DNA from 3 places in the Streptomyces sp. NPDC058240 genome. Region 2 is predicted to be linked to each of the others. Evidence: riboswitches for the same ligand, from Rfam matches in the RefSeq annotation. Region 2 holds a riboswitch; each other region holds the start of a gene.

Region 1 (7,157 bases), on a different contig from region 2:
CTCGTCTTCGAGCTGACCGCCACCGGCAATATCGCCCGCGCGGTCAATGGTGAGAAGATCGGCACGCTCGTGAGTGACCGGAGCACCCGGGCCTGAGGACCGGGGGACCTTCCCGGAGTACCGCGGGGAGGTCCGGGCCCCCGGGGAAACCCCCAGGACCGGCCCCGAAGGATGGACAACGGCCTGCCGGTCGGACACCGTGCAGGTGAGGACGCGACGCAGGACCCGCCGGGCTCGAGCACGACGGGCCCACTCAAGACACGCAGGAGCACGTGGTGATCGAAGAAACCCTCCTCGAGGCCGAGGAGAAGATGGAGAAGGCCGTCGTCGTCGCGAAAGAGGACTTCGCCGCGATCCGTACCGGCCGTGCGCACCCGGCGATGTTCAACAAGATCGTCGCCGACTACTACGGCGCGCTGACCCCGATCAACCAGCTCGCCTCGTTCTCGGTGCCCGAGCCGCGCATGGCCGTCGTGACGCCGTTCGACAAGACCGCGCTGCGCAACATCGAGCAGGCCATCCGCGACTCGGACCTCGGCGTCAACCCGAGCAACGACGGCAATATCATCCGGGTGACCTTCCCGGACCTCACCGAGGAGCGCCGCCGCGACTACATCAAGGTCGCCAAGGCGAAGGCCGAGGACTCCAAGATCTCCATCCGCGCCGTGCGCCGCAAGGCCAAGGAGACCCTCGACAAGCTGGTCAAGGACAAGGAGTCGGGCGAGGACGAGGTGCGTCGCGCCGAGAAGGAGCTCGACGACACCACCGCGAAGTACGTCGCGCAGGTCGACGAGCTGCTCAAGCACAAGGAAGCCGAGCTGCTCGAAGTCTGATGAACGACTCTTCCTGGGGCGCCCCGCAGGGAGCCGGCCATTGGGGTGCGCCCGAGATGCGGGCTGCTCCGGCGGGTCCTGCTTACGATGTGTATGACGCCCAGCAGACTCGGCCCATGCCCATCGTGCCGGACGTTCCCGACGCAGGTAGAGACGCTGACGACCGTGATGACCGGGACCAGGGGGCCGGACGCCTGAGCGGCGGCCCCCTGTTCCGTGACGAGAAGCCGCAGGAGCCCATGTCCACCGCGCCGCCGCCCCCGCAGAAGAAACGTGCGGGCCGTGATCTGCGAGCCGCCATAGGGGTCGGTGTGGGGCTCGGCGCCGTCATCGTCGCCTCGCTGTTCATCGTGAAGGCCGTCTTCGTCGGTGTGGTCGCCGTCGCCGTCGTCGTGGGACTGTGGGAGCTGACCTCCCGGCTCCAGGAGCGCAAGGGCATCAAGGCACCCCTCATCCCGCTGGCGGTGGGTGGCGCGGCGATGGTGGTCGCCGGTTACGCGCAGGGCGCCGAAGGCGCCTGGGCGGCGATGGCGCTGACCGCGCTGGCGGTGCTCGTCTGGCGGATGACCGAGCCGCCCGAGGGCTACCTCAAGGACGTCACGGCCGGTGTGTTCGCGGCGTTCTACGTACCGTTCCTCGCCACGTTCGTCGCCATGCTCCTGACCGCCGACGACGGGCCGCAGCGGGTGCTCACCTTCCTGCTGCTGACCGTGGTCAGTGACACGGGCGCGTACGCCGTCGGCTGGCGCTTCGGGAAGCACAAGCTCGCGCCGCGCATCAGCCCCGGAAAGACCCGGGAGGGCCTGTTCGGGGCCGTCGCCTTCGCGATGGTCGCCGGTGCGCTGTGCATGCAGTTCCTGATCGATGGCGGTTCCTGGTGGCAGGGGCTGCTGCTCGGGTTCGCGGTCGCGGCCACCGCCACCCTCGGCGACCTGGGCGAGTCGATGATCAAGCGGGACCTCGGGATCAAGGACATGGGCACGCTGCTGCCGGGGCACGGCGGCATCATGGACCGGCTGGACTCGCTGCTGCCGACCGCCCCGGTGGTTTGGCTGCTGCTGGTGCTGTTCGTCGGTTCCGGCTGAGGTCAGGCCCCTGACCTGGGATTTTACGAGTGAGGGCCCGCTGTCCACAGGACGGCGGGCCCTCACTGTTCTGTCTGCGACACTGGATGAACCATGCCTAAGCCAGGAGAACTCACTTTCGTCGCGCCCCGCGGAGCCAAGAAGCCGCCGCGGCACCTCGCCGACCTCACGCCCGCCGAGCGCAAGGAAGCCGTCGCCGCGATCGGCGAGAAGCCGTTCCGCGCCCAGCAGCTCTCGCAGCACTACTTCGCGCGGTACGCGCACGACCCGGCCGAGTGGACCAACATCCCGGCCGGATCGCGGGACAAGCTCGCCGAGGCGATGTTCCCCGACCTGATGTCGGTGGTCCGCCACATCAGCTGTGACGACGACACCACCCGCAAGACGCTCTGGAAGCTGCACGACGGGACGCTCGTCGAGTCCGTCCTGATGCGCTACCCGGAGCGGGTGACGATGTGCATCTCCTCGCAGGCGGGATGCGGGATGAACTGCCCGTTCTGCGCGACGGGGCAGGCCGGTCTCGACCGCAATCTGTCGACCGCCGAGATCGTCCACCAGATCGTCGACGGAATGCGGGCGCTGCGCGACGGGGAGGTCCCCGGAGGTCCGGCGCGGCTCTCCAACATCGTCTTCATGGGCATGGGCGAGCCGCTCGCCAACTACAACCGGGTGGTCGGCGCGATCCGCCGGCTGACCGACCCCGAGCCGGACGGGCTGGGGCTCTCGCAACGCGGGATCACCGTCTCCACCGTGGGCCTGGTGCCCGCAATGCTCCGCTTCGCGGACGAGGGCTTCAAGTGCCGTCTCGCCGTCTCGCTGCACGCGCCGGACGACGAGCTGCGCGACACCCTCGTTCCCGTGAACACGCGGTGGAAGGTGGGCGAGGTGCTGGACGCCGCATGGGAGTACGCGGAGAAGTCCGGTCGCCGCATCTCCATCGAGTACGCGCTGATCCGTGACATCAACGACCAGGCGTGGCGCGGTGACCGGCTCGGCCGGCTCCTCAAGGGCAAGCGGGTGCACGTCAACCTGATCCCGCTGAACCCCACGCCCGGTTCCAAGTGGACCGCCTCGCGCCCCGAGGACGAGAAGGCGTTCGTCGAGGCGATCGCGGCCCACGGGGTGCCGGTGACCGTGCGGGACACCCGGGGCCAGGAGATCGACGGGGCCTGCGGGCAGCTGGCGGCGGCCGAGCGCTGAGGCCACTCCCGGACAGGCGCCGAGGCCCGTGTAGCCTGGGCCTGAAATCAACTTCATATTCCGACAGGGGAGCGCCACAGCGCTGAGAGTGCGGCACCGAGGACAGGTCGGCCGCAGACCCTCTGAACCTCGCCCGGGTCATTCCGGGTAGGAAGTTCGGTCATCAACTCATGCTGTTGCGCCCTGCCCGCTTTTCGCGGGCGGGGCCGCGTCTCTTCCTGGCCAAAACCCAGGAGGAATCCACAATGAGCACCACGCGCAGGACCAGGCAGCTCGCGGCATCGGCCGTCGCCGCCGCACTCGGCGTCACCGCACTCGCCGGGTGCGGGAGTTCCGACGACTCGGCCTCCGGTTCCGGCGGCACGAAGGGCTCGGGCTCCAAGACCGTGACCCTCGTCAGCCATGACTCCTTCAACGCCTCCAAGGACGTACTGAAGGAGTTCACCAAGGAGACCGGCTACACCGTCAAGGTGCTGAAGAGCGGCGACGCGGGTGTCGCGCTCAACCAGGAGATCCTGACCAAGGGTTCCCCGCGCGGTGACGTGTTCTTCGGCGTCGACAACACGCTGCTCTCCCGCGCCCTCGACAGCGGGCTCTTCACGCCGTACGAGGCGAAGGGCATCGACCGGGTCGCGGCAGACACCCGGCTCGACGCGGACGGGCACCGGGTCACCCCGATCGACACCGGCGACATCTGCGTCAACTACGACAAGAAGTACTTCGCCGACAAGAAGCTCGCGCCGCCGCAGTCCTTCGACGACCTGGCGAAGCCCGCGTACAAGGACCTTCTCGTCACCGAGAACGCCGGGACCTCGTCGCCCGGCCTCGGCTTCCTCCTCGGCACCATCGCCACGTACGGAGAGAAGGGCTACCAGGACTACTGGAAGAAGCTGGAGAGCAACGGCGTCAAGGTCGTCGACGGCTGGGAGCAGGCGTACAACGAGGAGTTCTCCGGCTCCGCGGGCGGCAAGAAGGCCAAGGCCGACCGGCCGCTCGTCGTCTCGTACGCCTCCAGCCCGCCCGTCGAGGTGCTGTACGCGAAGCCGCAGCCGGCGAAGGCGCCGACCGGCGTCGCCACCGGGACCTGCTTCCGCCAGATCGAGTTCGCGGGCCTGCTGAAGGGCGCGAAGAACGAGGCGGGCGGCAAGGCCCTGCTGGACTTCCTGATCAGCAAGAGGTTCCAGGAGGACATGCCGCTCAACATGTTCGTGAACCCGGTCGCCAAGGACGCGAAGCTGCCGGAGCTCTTCACGAAGTTCGGCGCGACGGTGGACCGGCCGACGACCGTCGCCCCGGACCTGATCGCCAAGAACCGTGAGCAGTGGGTCCAGTCGTGGTCCTCGCTCGTAGTGAAGTAACGAAGAGTCCCGTACGCGGACCGGACGCGAGCGGGAACGACGAGGGCGGGAAGGCTCCTCGGGACCGGTCGGCGCACGCGCAGTCGGCCCGTGCGAAGGCCCGGCGCGGGAACGCGGTGCGGCTCGGCCTGATGGCCGTGCCCGTCGCGTTCTTCGCGCTGTTCTTCGCCTACCCGGTCGCCGCGATCGTCGGCCGCGGCCTGAAAGCCGACGGCGTCTGGCAGTTCGGCCGGATCGGCGAGGTGCTGACCCGGCCGGACATCCGCGACGTCCTCTGGTTCACCAGCTGGCAGGCGCTCGCCTCGACCGCGCTGACCCTGCTGATCGCGCTGCCCGGCGCCTATGTCTTCGCCCGCTTCGACTTCCCCGGCAAACAACTGCTGCGGGCGGTCGTCACGGTGCCGTTCGTCCTGCCGACCGTGGTCGTGGGGACGGCCTTCCTGGCGCTGCTGGGACGCGGTGGATTCCTCGACGAACTCTGGGGCGTACGGCTCGACACCACCGTCTGGGCGATTCTGCTCGCCCATGTCTTCTTCAACTACGCGGTGGTCGTACGGACGGTCGGCGGGCTGTGGGCCCAGCTCGACCCCCGGCAGGAGGAGGCCGCCAGGGTGCTGGGCGCGGGGCGATTCGCCGCCTGGCGGCGGGTCACCCTGCCGGCCCTCGCACCCGCGGTGGCCGCGGCCGCGCTGATGGTCTTCCTCTTCACCTTCACCTCCTTCGGAGTCGTGCAGATCCTCGGCGGTCCCGGGTACTCCACGCTGGAGGTGGAGATCTACCGGCAGACCGCGCAGCTGCTCGCCCTGCCGACGGCCGCCGTGCTGACGCTGGTGCAGTTCGCCGCGGTCGGCGCGATCCTCGCCGTGCACGCGTGGACCGTACGGCGCCGGGAGACCGCGCTGAAACTGGTCGACCCGGCTCGGACCGCCCGCAGGCCGCGCGGTGCCGGGCAGTGGGCGCTGCTCTGCGGGGTGCTGCTGACCGTACTGCTGCTGATCCTGCTGCCGCTCGGGGTACTGGTCGAGCGCTCGGTGGACACCGCCGGCGGTCATGGTTTCGACTTCTACCGTGCGCTGGGGTCCGTGGACGCCGGTGGTGGTACGTTCCTGGTCGCGCCGCTCGAAGCGATCTGGAACTCCCTCCAGTACGCGCTGGTCGCGACGGTCATCGCCCTGGTCATCGGCGGGCTCGCCGCCGCGGCGCTGACCCGGCGCGCCGGCCGGCTCGTGCGCGGCTTCGACGCGCTGCTGATGCTGCCGCTCGGGGTGTCCGCGGTCACCGTCGGCTTCGGCTTCCTGATCACCCTGGACAAGCCGCCGCTGGATCTGCGGACTTCCTGGATCCTGGTGCCGCTCGCCCAGGCACTGGTCGGTGTGCCCTTTGTCGTACGGACCATGCTGCCCGTCCTGCGCGCGGTGGACGGGCGGCTCAGGGAGGCGGCCGCGGTGCTCGGGGCGTCACCGCTGCGGGCCTGGCGGGAGGTCGATCTGCCGCTGGTGCGACGGGCGTTGCTGGTCGCGGCCGGTTTCGCGTTCGCCGTCTCGCTCGGTGAGTTCGGCGCGACGGTCTTCATCGCGCGGCCCGACCGCCCGACGCTGCCGGTCGCCGTGGCCCGGCTGCTGGGGCGGGCCGGGGAGCTCAACTACGGCCAGGCGATGGCCCTCAGCACCATCCTGATGGTGGTCTGCGCCGTCTCGCTGCTGCTGCTCGAACGTATCCGCACGGACCGGTCCGGGGAGTTCTAGAGATGCTGACACTGGAATCGGCCACGGTTCGCTTCGGCGAGCGGGCGGCGCTCGACGCGGTGGACCTGGAGGTCGCCGAGCACGAGATCGTATGTGTGCTCGGGCCGAGCGGAAGCGGCAAGTCCACCCTGCTGCGGGTGGTCGCCGGGCTGCATCCGCCGGACGGCGGCCGGGTGCTGCTGGACGGCGCGGACCAGGCCGGGGTGCCGGTGCACCGGCGCGGTCTCGGCCTGATGTTCCAGGACCACCAGCTCTTCCCGCACCGGGACGTCGGCGCCAATGTCACGTTCGGGCTGCGGATGCACGGGGTGTCGCGCCGCGATCAGGAGCGCAGGGTCGGTGAACTCCTCGACCTGGTGGGCCTGCCCGGCGCCGAACGGCGCGCCGTCGCCGCGCTGTCCGGCGGTGAGCAGCAGCGCGTCGCCCTCGCGCGGGCCCTCGCCCCCCGGCCCAAGCTGCTGATGCTGGACGAGCCGCTCGGCCAGCTCGACCGCGGTCTGCGTGAGCGGCTCGTCGTCGAACTGCGCACGCTCTTCGGGCAGTTGGGTACGACGGTGCTCGCGGTCACGCACGACCAGGGCGAGGCGTTCGCCCTGGCCGACCGGGTGGTGGTGATGCGCGACGGGCGGATCGCCCAGGCGGGCACCCCGCTGGAGGTCTGGCAGCGGCCCGCCTCCGCCTTCGTCGCACGGTTCCTGGGCTTCGACAACGTGGTCCAGGCGACGGTGACCGGCACCGTCGCCGACACGGTGTGGGGCAGGGTGCCGGTGCCCGAGGGCACGCCGCAGGGAGCCTGCGATCTGCTGGTGCGTCCGGCCGGGGTCCGGATCGGCGGCCCGGACGGGGGGCTGCGCTGCGTGGTCGGGACGCGTACGTTCCGGGGCAACCACGTCGCGGTACGGCTGACGCCGCGGAGCGGTCCGGTCCTGGAGGCGG
Region 2 (7,157 bases):
ACTCCACGGACTTCTCGACGGTCGCCTCGGTGTGCGATCCGAAGTTGATCAGGTACGGGGCGTGGACGTACGCCGGTATGGATTCGGCGGCGCACTCGGCGCGGAACCGTTCGTCCTGGGCCGGGTTGCCGACGGGGGTCGCCCAGCCGCGCGGGTTGGCGACGAAGACCTGGACGGCCTCCGCCCCCATCCCTCGGGCGTAGGGGAGGCCGACCTTGGCGAGGCCGCCGGCCACCGGAACATGGCCGCCGACTGGGTTGCGCATGTGGATCTAGAGTCCCTTGGTCTTGATGGTGATGGTGCTGCCTTCGGGGGCCTGCTTGCCGCCGTCGACGGACTGGCTCGCGATGGTGTCGCTGAAGGACAGGAACGGGCGGTCGACCTTGACCTCGAAGCCCGCGTCCTTCAGTTCGCTCGTGGCTTCGTCGACGTCCTTGCCGGTGACATCGGGGACGTCGATCATGCGCGGCCCGTCGGAGACCGTGAGCTCGACGGTGTCGCCCTCGGCGGCCTCGGTGCCCTCGCCCGGCGACTGCCGGGCGATGTCGCCCGCGTCCTCGGCGGAATTGACCCGGTCGGGCAGCACCTTTGCCTTCAGCCCCTCCTCCTCCAGCGCGGCGGTGGCGTCCTCGACGGACAGCCCGGTGACATCGGGGACGTCCACCGGAGCGCCCTTGCTGACGAAGAGGGCGACCGCCGAGTCCGGGTGGCGCTCGGTGCCCACCACGGGGTCCGTACGGATCACGTCGCCCCGTGCCGTCTCCTCGCTGAATTCCTTGGTGACCATGCCGGGCACCAGACCGGCCTTCTTCAGCTCACGCCTGGCGTCGGCGAGCGAGAGGTCCTGGACGTCGGGCACCTTCACGATCTCGGGACCGCGCGAGACGACGAGCGTCACCGCGTCATTGCCCCTGACACGGGCGCCGGAATCCGGGTCGCTGCTGATGACCTTGCCGCGCTCCACCGTGTCGCTGTAGGCCCGCTCGACGCCCTTGAGGTCCAGACCGACGTCCGAGAGCCGCCGCTCGGCGTTCTTCTCGGTCTGGCCGAGCAGCGAGGGAACCCGGGTGAACTGCCCGGAGTTGATGTACCAGACACCGGTACCGATCCCCAGCGCCAGCAGTACGGCGACGACCGCGGCTATGACGGAGCGCCGTGGTCCGCGGCGCCGGTCCTGCGACGCGGTCCGCGGCGGCTCCGGCGGGGGCATTTCCAGCCGGCTGGTGTGGTGCGAGACGCCCTGGTCGGCCGGGAGCAGCCGCGGGATCACGCTGGTGCGGTCCTCGGCGGCGTCGTGCACCTCGGCGGTGGCCTGCGGCGGTACGGCGTCCAGCTGGGCGTCGGTGAGGCCGGAGCGGGCCTCACGGGTCTCGGCGAGCAGCGCCACCGCGTCGAACGGGCGGACCTCGGGGTCGCGGGCGGTGGCGCTCGCCACCAGGCCGTCGAGCTCGGCCGGAAGCCCCGGGACAGTGGCCGACGGCGGCGGGACGGCCTCGTTGAGGTGCTGGTAGATGACCTGGGCGGGGGTGTCGCCGCCGTGCGGCTTGGACCCGGTCAGTATTTCGTACAGGACGACGCCGCAGGCGTACACATCGGTGCGGGTGTCCGCCGTGCCGTTCTCTATCTGCTCGGGGGCGAGATAGGAGACCGTGCCCAGGACGGACCCGGTGGTGTTGGTGACGGTGCCCACCGCCCGTACGAGACCGAAGTCGGCGACCTTGACCCGGCCGTCGTCCCCTATCAGGACGTTCTCCGGCTTCATGTCGCGGTGCACGAAGCCCGCCCGGTGCGCCGCACCGAGGGCGGCGAGGACCGGCTCCAGGATGTCCAGTGCGGCCCTCGGCTGAAGCGCGCCGCGATCGCGCAGCACGTCGCGCAGGGTGCAGCCCGCGACGTACTCCATCGCCAGGTAGACGTACTGCCCCTGGGCGCCCTGGTCGAAGACCGCGACCACGTTGGGGTGCGCGAGCCGGGCCACGGACTTGGCCTCGCGGATGAAGCGCTCGACGAACGAGACGTCGGTCGCCAGCGCCGGGTGCATCACCTTGAGGGCGAGCACCCGGTCGAGCCGGGTGTCCACGGCCCGGTAGACCGTGGCCATGCCGCCCACGGCGATGCGGGCATCGACGCGGTAGCGGCCGTCGAGCAGCTGCCCGACAAGAGGGTCCTGGAGGGTCGTATCCACGCAGGCGAGTCTACGAGCCGCCACGGACACGGCCCACGGGCCGGGGCACTCCCGGGGCCGTACTGCAGCCGAGCCGTGACAGGAACATGCGCTGTCCGCCGTACCGGCGGCTCAGAAGGCCGGGCGCTCCGGGTCCAGCACCGCGCGCCCCTCCACCGGCGACGACGCCTCGGCGAAGTGGCGGCGCGGAATCCGGCCGGCCCGGTACGCCAGCCGCCCGCCCGCCACCGCGTGCCGCATCGCCGTGGCCATCAGCTCGGGCTCCTGGGCCCGGGTCACCGCGGACGCCAGCATCACCGCCGCGCACCCCAGCTCCATCGCGAGCGCCGCGTCGGAGGCCGTTCCGGCGCCCGCGTCGAGGATCACCGGCACCCGGGCCTGCTCGACGATCAGCCGGAAGTTGTGCGGATTGCGGATGCCGAGCCCGGAGCCGATGGGGGAGCCGAGCGGCATGACCGCCGCGCACCCCACGTCCTGGAGCCTGCGGGCCAGCACCGGGTCGTCATTGGTGTACGGCAGCACGGTGAAGCCGTCGTCCACCAGGATCTCCGCGGCGTCCAGCAGCTCGATCGGGTCGGGCAGCAGGGTCCGCTCGTCGGCCACCACCTCCAGCTTGATCCAGTCGGTGCCGAGCGCCTCGCGGGCCAGCCGGGCGGTCAGCACGGCCTCGCCCGCGGTGAAGCAGCCCGCAGTGTTGGGCAGGACGCGGATGGAGAGCCGCCGCAGGACGGAGAGCACCGAGCCCTGCACGGTCGGGTCGAGGCGGCGCATCGCGACGGTGGTCAGCTCGGTGCCGGACGCGGTCAGGGAGCGCTCCAGCACGTCGAGGCCGGCCGCCCCGCCCGTGCCCATGATCAGCCGGGAGCCGAACGTGGTGTCGCCGAGGGTGAAGAGGTCGTCCGACATGGTCAGCCTCCCTGGACCGCGGTCAGGACCTCGACGCGGTCCCCGTCGTGGAGTGCGGCGGCGGACCACTGGCCGCGCGGTACGACGGTCTCGTTGACGGCGGCCGCGACGCCGGAGCGCGCGGCGGTCAGGGTGGCGACCAGGATGTCCAGGGTGGTGCCCGCGGCGAGGAGCCGCACCTCTCCGTTCACGGACACGGACACGGAGTGGCGGGGTACGGGCTCGGCGGTCATGCGGGCTGCTCCTGACGTACGGGGGCGGCGGCGGACGGGAAACGGCGCGGGGTGAAGGGGCGGGCCGGCTCGGGCGGCTCGCCGCCGGTGAGGAGCTCCGCCATGACGTCACCGGTGATGGGGGTGAGCAGCACCCCGTTGCGGTGGTGGCCGGTGGCGAGATGGAGGCCGGGCAGGGTGGTGGGGCCGAGCAGCGGGGCGTTGTCGGGGGAGGCGGGGCGCAGGCCGGCCAGGGTCTCGGTGAGCGGCAGCTCGGTGATGCCGGGTACCAGCTCGTGGGCATCCCGCAGCAGCTCGTAGACGCCGCCCGCGGTGACGGTGGTGTCCCAGCCCAGCTCCTCGCTGGTGGCGCCGACGACCAGTTCGCCGTTCTCGCGCGGCACCAGATAGACATGGCTGCCCCGGACCACGGCCCGTACCGTCCGGCTCAGGAACGGTGCGTACGGGGCCGGCACGGTCAGCCGCAGCACCTGGCCCTTCACCGGCCGGACCGGCGGCACGACCTCGTCCGGCAGCCCCGCCAGGCGGCCGCTGAGGCTGCCCGCGGCGAGCACGACCTGGTCGGCCGCGAGCTCCGTGCCCCCGGCGAGCACCGCTCCGGTGGCCCGGTCGCCCACCACGCTCAGGCGCTCCACCCAGCCGCGGTGGAAGACCACCCCGGCCCGCTCGCAGGCGGTCAGCAGGGCGGCGGCCAGCCGGCGGGGATCGATCTGGTGGTCGCCGTCGACCCGCAGACCGCCGCGGACGCCCGGCGCGAGCATCGGCTCCAGCCGGCGGCACTCACGGCCGGTGAGCCACTCCGACTCCAGGCCCGAACGCCGCTGCAGGGCGTGCAGGTCCCGCAGATGGGCGCGGTCGTCGGAGTCCAGTGCTACGGCCAGGGTGCCGCAGGCGCGGAAGCCGGTCTCCTGCCCGCTCGCCGCCTCCAGCTCGGCCGCGAAGGCCGGATAGCGGGCGGCGGAGGCGACGTTGAGGCCCAGCAGGAGCTGTTCGCCGTAGTGGAGTTCGGTGACGGCGGCCAGCATGCCGGCCGCCACCCGGGCGGCCCCGCCACCCGGTTCGGGGTCGGCGACCGCGGTGCGCAGTCCGCGTTGCGCGGCCCGCCAGGCGGTCACCAGGCCGATGATCCCGCCCCCTATGACCAGGACATCGGATCCGTTTCCGTTCCGAGAAGAACGCATGGGCTTCCAGCCCCTCCCTTCGCCGGCATGACCCGGATCAGGTTCGTACGGTCGGAGGCCGCCCAGCCTCCCTCTCAGCCCGGTGCGTCCGGGCTCCCGCGAGTGTTTTACGTTGGCCACCCTAAACCCCGTCCCCCCGGCCCGGTAAGGGAGCAGCCGCCGTGGCCCGTTCGCTCGACGGACTCGTCCTGTCACCGGCGGCCGACCAGGCGCCCGGCCAGGTCGGCCCCCGGACCGGCGACACCCTCGACCTCCTCCCCGTGGGAGTCGCAGGAGGGCGGCGGGACGAGCGCGGTCGAAGAACGCACCCCTTTCCTGACGATCTATCAGGTGCTTAAGGTGTACGGGTGAGCGAGCAGCAGCAGTCGGAGCAGCCGGAACGGCGGGCGGGACGCCGCGTCGTCATCGTCGGTGCGGGCATGGCCGGGGTGCAGACCGCGGTGGCCCTGCGGGAGCAGGGCTTCAGCGGCCCCGTCACCCTGATCGGCGCCGAACCGCATCAGCCCTACGACCGGCCTCCGCTGTCCAAGGCGGTGCTCCTCGGCAAGGCCGAGGACTCCGCCTTCGACATCGACTTCGAGGCGCTGGAGATCGATCTGCGACTGGGTCGCGACGTCACCGGTGTGCGGCCCGCGGCGCATGAGCTGGACACCCCGTCGGGACCCGTTCCCTACGACGTCCTGGTGATCGCGACCGGTGCCGAACCGGTCGTCCTGCCCGGGTCCGAGGGCGTTCCCGGCGTCCATCTGCTGCGCACCCTCGACGACGCGGCACGACTGCGGCCGGTCCTCGACGAGCAGCACGGCGTCGTGGTCGTCGGCGCGGGCTGGATCGGCGCCGAGTTCGCCACCGCGGCCCGCGCCGCGGGCTGCGCGGTCACCGTCGTCGAGGCCGCCGACCGGCCCCTCGCGGGCGCGATGCCCGCGGAGGTCGCCGCCCCGATGGCCGCCTGGTACGCGGAGAGCGGCGCCGAACTCCTCACCGGAGCCCGGGTCGCCCGCATCGAGCCGGGCCGGGTGGTCCTCGCGGACGGCCGTACGGTCCCGGCCGGAGCGGTCGTCGTCGGAATCGGCGCCCGGCCCGCCACCGGCTGGCTGGCCGGCTCCGGCATCGCGCTCGGCCCCGACGGATCGGTGACCGCCGACGGGGCGCTGCGCACCTCGCTGCCCGATGTGTACGCGGTCGGCGACTGTGCCTCGTTCCCCTCCGCCCGGTACGGCGAACGCCTGCTCGTCCACCACTGGGACAACGCGCTCCAGGGCCCGCGCACCGCCGCCGCCAACATCATCGGGGCAGCCGCCGCCGACGGCCCGGCACCGATGACCTACGACCCCGTGCCGTACTTCTGGTCCGAGCAGTTCGACCGGTTCGTGCAGTACGCGGGCCACCACGGGAGCGCCGACACCCTGCTGTGGCGCGGCGATCCGGCCGAAGCCGCCTGGTCGGTGTGCTGGCTGCGCGAGGGCGTGCTGGTCGCGGTTCTCGCCGTCGGCCGGCCGCGCGATCTGGCGCAGGGGCGCAAGCTCATCGAGGCGGGGGCGCGGCTCGATCCGGCGCGGGCCGCCGACCCCTCTGTACCGCTGAAGTCGGCGATCCGTCAGTAGGCGTACGGAAAGCGGACGTTGGCGTCCGCTATGTGGGCTCCCCCTTGGACGGGGGCGGAAATTAGTGCACTGTGCATCTTTTGGATTGCTCATTTCACACTCTTCGAAGGATGCGCATGTTCCGGCACAGATGGGCCCGCGCGCTGCGCGGAATCTCCATGGCCTCGGCGTCGATCGCCCTCGTCGGAGGCGCACTCGCCGCCCCGGCGTACGCGGGCGCCACCCCCAAGCCCGGTTCCAACCCGGCTGTCGACTACCAGGACCCGATCGACGCACTGCCGCCGGTCTCCCGTCCGGACACCAAGAGCTGCTCGGTGACGGCCGTCGACCACGACTTCGGCTACACCCTCGGCGGACCGCCGTACACCACCACGCTGACCCCGCCCAAGCAGTGCAAGGGTCCGTGGAACAAGGTCGTCCTCGACTGGTCGGGCAGCGTGAAGGGGCGTCAGTACGACCGTCTCGCCGCAGTCTTCATCGGTGGCGCGGAGGTCTTCCGCACCAGCACCGCCGAGCCCGACGAGGACGGCATCAGCTGGCACGTCGCCAAGGACATCACCGACTTCGCGCCGCTCCTCAAGGACCCGCAGAAGCTGCAGGTCGAACTTGGCAATGTCGTCAACGAGACGTACACCGGTGTGTACAGGATCAAGCTGAAGATCACGTACTACCAGGCCGACAAGCGTCACCCGGCCGCCACCACGGCCGACCGCATCGTCCCGCTCGGTGACACCGGCTCCGACAACGCCCCCTGGATGAACGTCGGCAAGGGCGGCTCCACCCGCACCGAGGTCACCTTCCCGCGCAACCTGACCAAGGCGCGCCTGGAGGTCTACGCACGCGGTGGCGGCTGCGACGAGCAGTGGTTCGACGCGGTCCCCAGCGACCTGGCGGAAACCGCTCCCGACTACCTCTGCGGCGGCGGCCCCTACCGTGAGGTGCAGGTCGCGGTGGACGGACAGCCCGCCGGCCTCGCCCAGCCGTACCCCGTGGTGTACTCCGGCGGCATCGTGCCGACCCTGTGGCGCCCGATCCCGGCCATCGACCA
Region 3 (7,157 bases), on a different contig from region 2:
TCCGAGCCCTACTATCGGCTCGCCATGACAGCAGCAGGGAAGCACCAGGTGAGCCGGACGGACACACCCCGGCGCGGCGGCCGGCAGGGACGAGCGGGAATCCGGGACGTGGCCGCCGCCGCCGGAGTCTCCATCACGACCGTCTCCGACGCGCTCAACGGCAAGGGCAGGCTCCCGGACGCCACCCGCCGCCATGTCCGCGAGGTCGCAGAGCGCCTGGGCTACCGCCCTTCCGCCGCGGCCCGAACCCTCCGTACCGGCAAGTCCGGCCTCATCGGCCTGACCGTGACGACCTACGGGGACGAACCCTTCACCTTCACCGAATTCGCGTACTTCGCGGAGATGGCCAGAGCGGCCACCTCCGCCGCGCTCGCCCGCGGCTACGCCCTCGTCATCCTGCCCGCCACCTCACGCCATGACGTCTGGTCGAACGTCGCCCTCGACGGCACGGTCGTGATCGACCCCTCCGACCAGGACCCGGTCGTCACGGAACTCGTACGCCAGGGACTGCCCGTCGTCTCGGACGGGCGCCCGGCCGGCACCCTCCCGGTCACCGCCTGGGTCGACAACGACCACCGGGCCGCCGTGCTCGATCTGCTCGACCATCTCGCCGCCGCCGGAGCCCGCCGCATCGGCCTGCTCACCGGCACCACCACCGACACGTACACCCGCCTCTCCACCACCGCGTACCTCCACTGGTGCGAGCGCGTGGGCCAGGACCCGGTGTACGAGTCGTACCCCGCCCACGACCCGTGTGCGGGCGCGGTGGCCGCCGATCGGCTGCTCGCCCGCCCGGACCGGCCCGACGCCGTCTACGGGCTCTTCGACCCCAACGGCACCGACCTGCTGGCGGCGGCCCGCCGGTACGGCCTGCGCGTCCCCGAGGACCTGCTGCTGGTCTGCTGCAGCGAATCCACCGTGTACGCGACGACCGAGCCCCCCATCACCACCCTCTCGCTCAAGCCGCGCAGGATCGGCACGGCGGTCGTCCAGCTCCTGATCGACGCGATCGAGGGCGTGACTCACGACGGACCGGTGGAGCAGGTCATACCGACCGAACTCATCGTGCGGACCTCCTCGCAACGCCGTCCACCCCGCACCACGGTCAGTGCGCCCCGCTCCCCGGCAGGGGATTGATCAGGCGATTTCGGACCAATCGGCCGGTGAACCCGACGTGCGTCCGGATTCACCACCCCTGGTGCGTCACAGAGCACGATCCGCATTCCTATGATGGGCGCACGACACCGCGGACCGCCCCGACCAGCAGGGCCCGTCAGGTGTACGGCGGCGCGACGGTGGTGGAGGGGTCGATGACACAGGGGGCCGGTCAGGAACCCGTGGTGCGGACTGCGACGTTGCGCGACTTCCGCGTACCGCCCTATGCCCAGAACCCGGTGCCGCCATCGGCACCGCACCCGGGCAATGCCGTCCCCGGCGGCGAGCCGCCGGAGGGGTACACCCCCACCGCGCGCGATCTTCCCGTGATCAACCGCGGTGACACCCTGCAGGTCGCGGCCGTCCCCGACCCCCGGCCCGTTCCGGACCAGGGCCTCGGGCCGCTGTACGTCGTCGGCGACGTCCACGGCTATCTGGACGAGCTCCACGCCGCCCTCGCCGAACAGGGCCTCATCGACGCCGACGGCAAATGGTCGGCGGGCAATGCCCGGCTCTGGTTCCTCGGCGACTTCACCGACCGGGGCCCCGACGGCATCGGGGTCATCGACCTCGTGATGCGCCTGTCCGCCGAGGCCGCCGCCGCCGGCGGCTACTGCAAGGCCCTGATGGGAAATCACGAACTGCTGCTCCTCGGCGCGAAGCGGTTCAGCGACACCCCGGTCAACTCCGGCGCGGGCACCGCCACTTTCCAGGCGGCCTGGCTGCTCAACGGCGGCCAGAAGAACGACATGGAGCGGCTCCAGGACGTCCACCTCCAGTGGATGTCCCGGCTCGACGCGATCGTCGAGGAGGACGGGCATCTGCTGATGCACTCCGACACGACGGCCTACCTCGAATACGGCACCACCATCGAGGACGTCAACGACACCGTGCACGCCATCCTCACGCGTAACGACGCCGATGAGTGCTGGGACCTCTTCCGGAAGCTCACCAAGCGGTTCGCCTTCCGTGACGAATCGGGTCCGCAGGCGGTCCGGGAGCTGATGTCGGCTTACGGCGGACAGCGCATCGTCCATGGTCACAGCCCCATTCCGTACCTCCTCGGAGAGGTCGGTTCGGAGGACGGCGAGGACGGCTCCGGCCCTGTGGTCGAAGGTCCGCACGTGTACGCGGACGGGCTCGCCATCGCCATGGACGGCGGAGTGACCATGGCCGGAAAGCTACTGGTCGTCCAACTGCCCCTGCATGACTGACGTTCTTCTGGGCAGACGCATCCACGAACCGACCACGCCGACCACTGGGCCTATTTCCGGAAACCCCCTGTCACCCCGTGCCGTGGGCGCTCTACCATCGGCGTATCAGTAGCAGGCTCTCCTCCGTTTCCGCCCAACTGCCCGTTCAGAGCGGGCATTCAGGCCCTACGGAGCATCGGGGGATGCACATGAACAGCGCTCCGCACCTGCTGGCCGAGGACCGCCCCGAGTACGAGCGGATCCTCGACGACGCACTGCGCCATGCCCATGAACGGCCGGATCTGGCCGCGGTCGGCGAGCGGCTCAACGCCGTGCAGCTGCGCACCATGGCGCTGGACGCCACGGAGCTGATCACCTCGACGGCCGCCACCGAGTACAAGCACTATGTGCAGGCCCGCGAGGAACTGCGCGGCCCCGCCGAAGAGGCGGACCAGGACACGGGCCCCGGGTCCGGCACCGCCCGTCCGCATCAGTCGGGCGTCGGCATAGGAGCAGTCGTCACGGTCCTGGCACCCGTGCTCGCCGGAACCGCCGCGTTCATATTCCTGCTGGCGGGCTACCTGCTGAGGCTGCTCGACCCGCCGCCGTCCTTCGCCTCCGCCATGGTCTCCGCGGGCTGGTTCTTCGCGGCGGTCACGGCCGCCGCCATCCTGGTCGCCGCCGCCGGGCTGCTCATCACCGCGCTGCGCAACGGATCGACGTCGCAGCCCGTCGAGGACCCCGAGGACGAATTGCCGGAGGACGTGGCACGGGCCAGAGAGGCGTGGCGCCACGCCCTGCTGGAGCGCGGCATACTGCCGTTCCTGCGGGACGCGCTCGCCGATCCCGAAGCCGCTCCCGCCTCCCGCAGACCGCTCCGTTCGGCGAACCGCATCCCGAAGATCGGCTACAGCAGGCCGGACTTCTCCAGCCCGGACGACGGCCCGGCGGGCCCCCGCCCGACGTTCACCTCACCGGACTTCACCAGCCCCGACTTCGGCGGCCCCGAGCACGAACTGGACTGACCGAGCCCGCATACCGGCCGGACGGCAGGAGCGGTCGCCCCGGAGACAGGAGTCTCCGGGGCGATACCTCGTCCCGGGTACGGTCAGTCCGCGATCGGCAGATAGACCCGGTTGCCGGCCGCCGCGAACTCCTTGGACTTCTCCGCCATGCCCGCCTCGATCTCCGTCTGCGAGCCGCCGTGCTCACGCCGGATGTCCTGGGAGATCTTCATCGAGCAGAACTTCGGACCGCACATCGAGCAGAAGTGCGCCGTCTTCGCCGGCTCGGCGGGCAGTGTCTCGTCGTGGAACTCCCGTGCGGTGTCCGGGTCGAGAGCCAGATTGAACTGGTCCTCCCAGCGGAACTCGAAACGGGCGTCGGAGAGCGCGTCGTCCCAGTCCTGCGCCCCCGGGTGCCCCTTGGCGAGGTCCGCCGCATGCGCCGCGATCTTGTAGGTGATGACGCCGGTCTTCACATCGTCCCGGTTGGGCAGGCCGAGGTGCTCCTTCGGCGTGACGTAGCAGAGCATCGCCGTCCCCCACCACGCGATCATCGCCGCGCCGATGCCCGAGGTGATGTGGTCGTACGCCGGAGCGACATCGGTGGTCAGCGGGCCGAGCGTGTAGAACGGCGCCTCCTCGCAGATCTCCTGCTGAAGGTCGATGTTCTCCTTGATCTTGTGCATCGGGACATGGCCCGGCCCCTCGATCATGGTCTGGACGCCGAACCGCTTGGCGACCGTGTTCAGCTCGCCGAGCGTGCGCAGTTCGGCGAACTGGGCCTCGTCATTGGCGTCGGCGATCGAGCCGGGACGCAGCCCGTCGCCCAGCGAGTACGTCACGTCGTAGGTCGCGAGGATCTCGCAGAGCTCCTCGAAGTGCTCGTACAGGAAGGACTCCTTGTGGTGCGCGAGGCACCACGCCGCCATGATCGAGCCGCCGCGGGAGACGATGCCGGTCTTGCGGCGGGCGGTCAGCGGTACGTACGGCAGGCGCACGCCGGCGTGGACCGTCATGTAGTCGACGCCCTGCTCGGCCTGTTCGATGACGGTGTCCTTGTAGATCTCCCACGTCAGTTCCTCCGCCCGGCCGTCGACCTTTTCGAGGGCCTGGTAGAGCGGAACCGTGCCGATCGGCACGGGGGAATTGCGCAGAACCCACTCACGGGTGGTGTGAATGTTGCGGCCGGTGGACAGATCCATGACGGTGTCGGCGCCCCAGCGCGTCGCCCACGTCATCTTCTCCACCTCCTCCTCGATGGAGGACGTCACCGCGGAGTTGCCGATGTTGGCATTGACCTTCACCAGGAACCGCTTGCCGATGATCATCGGCTCGATCTCGGGGTGGTTGACGTTGGACGGCAGCACGGCCCGGCCGGCCGCGATCTCCTCGCGCACCACCTCGGGCTCGACGCTCTCCCGGATGGCCACGTACTCCATCTCCGGGGTGATCTCGCCCCGGCGGGCGTACGCGAGCTGGGTCACCGGCTGCCTGTCCCGGCTGCGGCGCGGCAGGCGCGGGCGGCCGGGGAAGACCGCGTCGAGGTTGCGCAGTCCTTCCCCGGGCTCTCGGCTTCGCTCGAGCAGGGGAGACCCCATTCGCGGCGAGGTGTGCTTGAGCCCGTCGTCCTCGGGACGGGCGGGGCGGCCCGGATACTCCTCGGTGTCGCCGCGGGCGACGATCCAGCTCTCCCGCAGCGGTGCGAGCCCGCGGCGGACATCGGTCTCGACGGTGGGATCGGTGTACGGCCCCGACGTGTCGTACAGCGTCACGTCCTTGCCGTTGGTGAGGTGCACCTGACGGACCGGCACCCGGAGGTCCGGGCGCGAGCCCTGGACGTACCCCTTGTGCCAGCCGATGGACTTCCCGGCCTCGTCGCTCTGGTTCGAGGCAGGCGTGCGTGCGTCCGCTGTGGTCATGAGACCTACTCCCTACGCCGGCATTACCCGGTAACAGGTTCGGCGGTCGGCGCAGCCTGTCCCGTACGGACGTACGGATATCAGCGCCCTCTCAGCCCGGTGCTCCGAGCTCCCGCGTGTGCAAAGGTCCCTCCACGCTAGCGCCCCGTCCGGCGTAATGAACAGAGGGCCCGTCCCTTCTTGCGATGATCGGCTGGTGACGTCCCTCGATATCGACCACGAACCGCAGGGCCATCAGCACGGCCACTCGCACAGCCACGGCCCTGCCGCGCCCGTCTCCAAACATCTGCGCAAGGTCATCGCGGCCGTACTGATCCCGTTCGCCACCGCCGTCGTCGTCGGCCTGGTGGCGCTCTGGCCGGGTGGTGCGCCGCCGCACGAGCGGACCGGCGTCGGATTCGACCGGCAGACCCAGCAGGGAAAGGTGGTGAATGTCGACATGGTGGACTGCAAGGACGTGAACGTGGTCCAGACACCCGTCGGCGGGGATACCACACCGCCCTCGGGAAGCGGAAAGGGAGTGTGCAAGAAGTCCACGATCGAGGTGACGACCGGTCACGACAAGGGCCGGACCTTCACCGAGGTCGTCCCGCCCGACGCACCGCGTCAGTTGCGCGAGGGTCAGGGCGTGGTCGTGGCGTACGCCCCCGACGCGCCCCATGATCTGCAGTATTCGGTGACGGACGTGAACCGGAAGTTCCCGATGGCCCTGCTGGCCGGGATCTTCGCCCTGGTCGTGGTCGCGGTGGGCCGCATGCGCGGGGTGATGGCGCTGGTCGCGCTCGCCGTGTCCTTCGCCGTGCTGACCCTGTTCATCCTCCCGGCCATTCTCCAGGGCTCGAATCCGCTGCTCGTCGCGGTGGTCGGGGCCAGTGCGATCATGCTGATCGCGCTCTACATGTGTCACGGCCTGACCGCCCGCACCTCGGTCGCGGTGATCGGCACGCTGATCTCGCTGCTGCTGATCGGGCTGCTCGGATCGCTCTTCATCGGCTGGGCGAGCCTGACCGGCAACACCGACGACAACACCGGCCTCATCCACGGCCTGTACCCGCACATCGACATGAGCGGTCTGCTGCTGGCCGGTGTCATCATCGGTTCGCTCGGCGTCCTCGACGATGTGACCGTGACCCAGACATCGGCGGTCTGGGAACTGCACCAGGCGAACCCGACGTTGGGTGTGCGGGGCCTCTACCGGGCAGGCATCAGGATCGGACGCGACCACATCGCCTCGGTCGTCAATACGCTGGTGCTCGCCTACGCGGGCGCCGCACTGCCGTTGCTGCTGCTGTTCTCCATCGCGCAGAGCAGCGTGGGGACGCTGGCCAACAGCGAGCTGGTGGCGGAGGAGATCGTACGAACGCTGGTCGGCTCGATCGGACTGGTCGCCTCGGTGCCGGTGACGACGGTGCTCGCTGCGCTGGTCGTCTCCGCGGACCGCACAGGGCTCGGCGCGGAAGCCGGAGCTTCGGCACCCGTACGGGCCGGGAAAGGCCGTCGTCGTAGGACGAAGCCTTGAACGTCTCCGTCAGGTGAACAATTCACCCATTCGGCAGGTGCCGTGTTCGACCGGCGAACCGGTCGGCGGCGCCGTTCTTGTCAGCCGGCGTTCTGTTCCTCGGCAAGGATCCGGCCCAGGGCGTCCTCCAGGTTGCCCTCGAAGTCACCCAGCGTGCACTCCTGCCCGAGCGGCACAAGCTTGTCCGTCCGGTCGAGAAACGCCACAAGTGGTGCCGTACCGGCCCTGAAGAGGGCCCGGTCCTCGCCGACCTGGAGCCGGATATGTACGTCGGAAAGCCCCTCGGGCTCGGTGGGTCCGATGTGCACATCACCGTCACCACTGGGGCTGTTGAGGCCGTCGAGCAGCAGCTCACGGCCGAATGCCC

Evidence for each region. Region 2 has a riboswitch for thiamine pyrophosphate ahead of thiO (glycine oxidase ThiO). Riboswitches for the same ligand answer to the same signal wherever they lie in the genome.
Region 1: another riboswitch for thiamine pyrophosphate. It lies ahead of ACFVX4_RS30335 (thiamine ABC transporter substrate binding subunit); the one in region 2 lies ahead of thiO (glycine oxidase ThiO).
Region 3: another riboswitch for thiamine pyrophosphate. It lies ahead of thiC (phosphomethylpyrimidine synthase ThiC); the one in region 2 lies ahead of thiO (glycine oxidase ThiO).

What each region holds. Positions count from the first base shown of each region.
Region 1 is NZ_JBHVWT010000028.1:52,075-59,231, forward strand. It holds gene pyrH (UMP kinase) at 1-96, shown strand, start outside; gene frr (ribosome recycling factor) at 276-833, shown strand; gene ACFVX4_RS30325 (phosphatidate cytidylyltransferase) at 833-1,918, shown strand; gene rlmN (23S rRNA (adenine(2503)-C(2))-methyltransferase RlmN) at 2,012-3,118, shown strand; TPP riboswitch at 3,174-3,290, shown strand; gene ACFVX4_RS30335 (thiamine ABC transporter substrate binding subunit) at 3,364-4,476, shown strand; gene ACFVX4_RS30340 (ABC transporter permease) at 4,608-6,221, shown strand; gene ACFVX4_RS30345 (ABC transporter ATP-binding protein) at 6,224-7,157, shown strand, end outside.
Region 2 is NZ_JBHVWT010000001.1:133,153-140,309, reverse strand. It holds gene ACFVX4_RS00630 (deoxyribonuclease IV) at 1-265, opposite strand, end outside; gene pknB (Stk1 family PASTA domain-containing Ser/Thr kinase) at 272-2,185, opposite strand; gene ACFVX4_RS00620 (thiazole synthase) at 2,297-3,091, opposite strand; gene thiS (sulfur carrier protein ThiS) at 3,094-3,324, opposite strand; gene thiO (glycine oxidase ThiO) at 3,321-4,505, opposite strand; TPP riboswitch at 4,503-4,615, opposite strand; gene ACFVX4_RS00605 (NAD(P)/FAD-dependent oxidoreductase) at 4,853-6,109, shown strand; gene ACFVX4_RS00600 (peptide-N4-asparagine amidase) at 6,226-7,157, shown strand, end outside.
Region 3 is NZ_JBHVWT010000002.1:285,772-292,928, reverse strand. It holds gene ACFVX4_RS06590 (LacI family DNA-binding transcriptional regulator) at 25-1,137, shown strand; gene ACFVX4_RS06585 (metallophosphoesterase) at 1,311-2,369, shown strand; gene ACFVX4_RS06580 (hypothetical protein) at 2,552-3,373, shown strand; gene thiC (phosphomethylpyrimidine synthase ThiC) at 3,457-5,271, opposite strand; TPP riboswitch at 5,264-5,397, opposite strand; gene ACFVX4_RS06570 (YibE/F family protein) at 5,468-6,790, shown strand; gene ACFVX4_RS06565 (SsgA family sporulation/cell division regulator) at 6,871-7,157, opposite strand, start outside.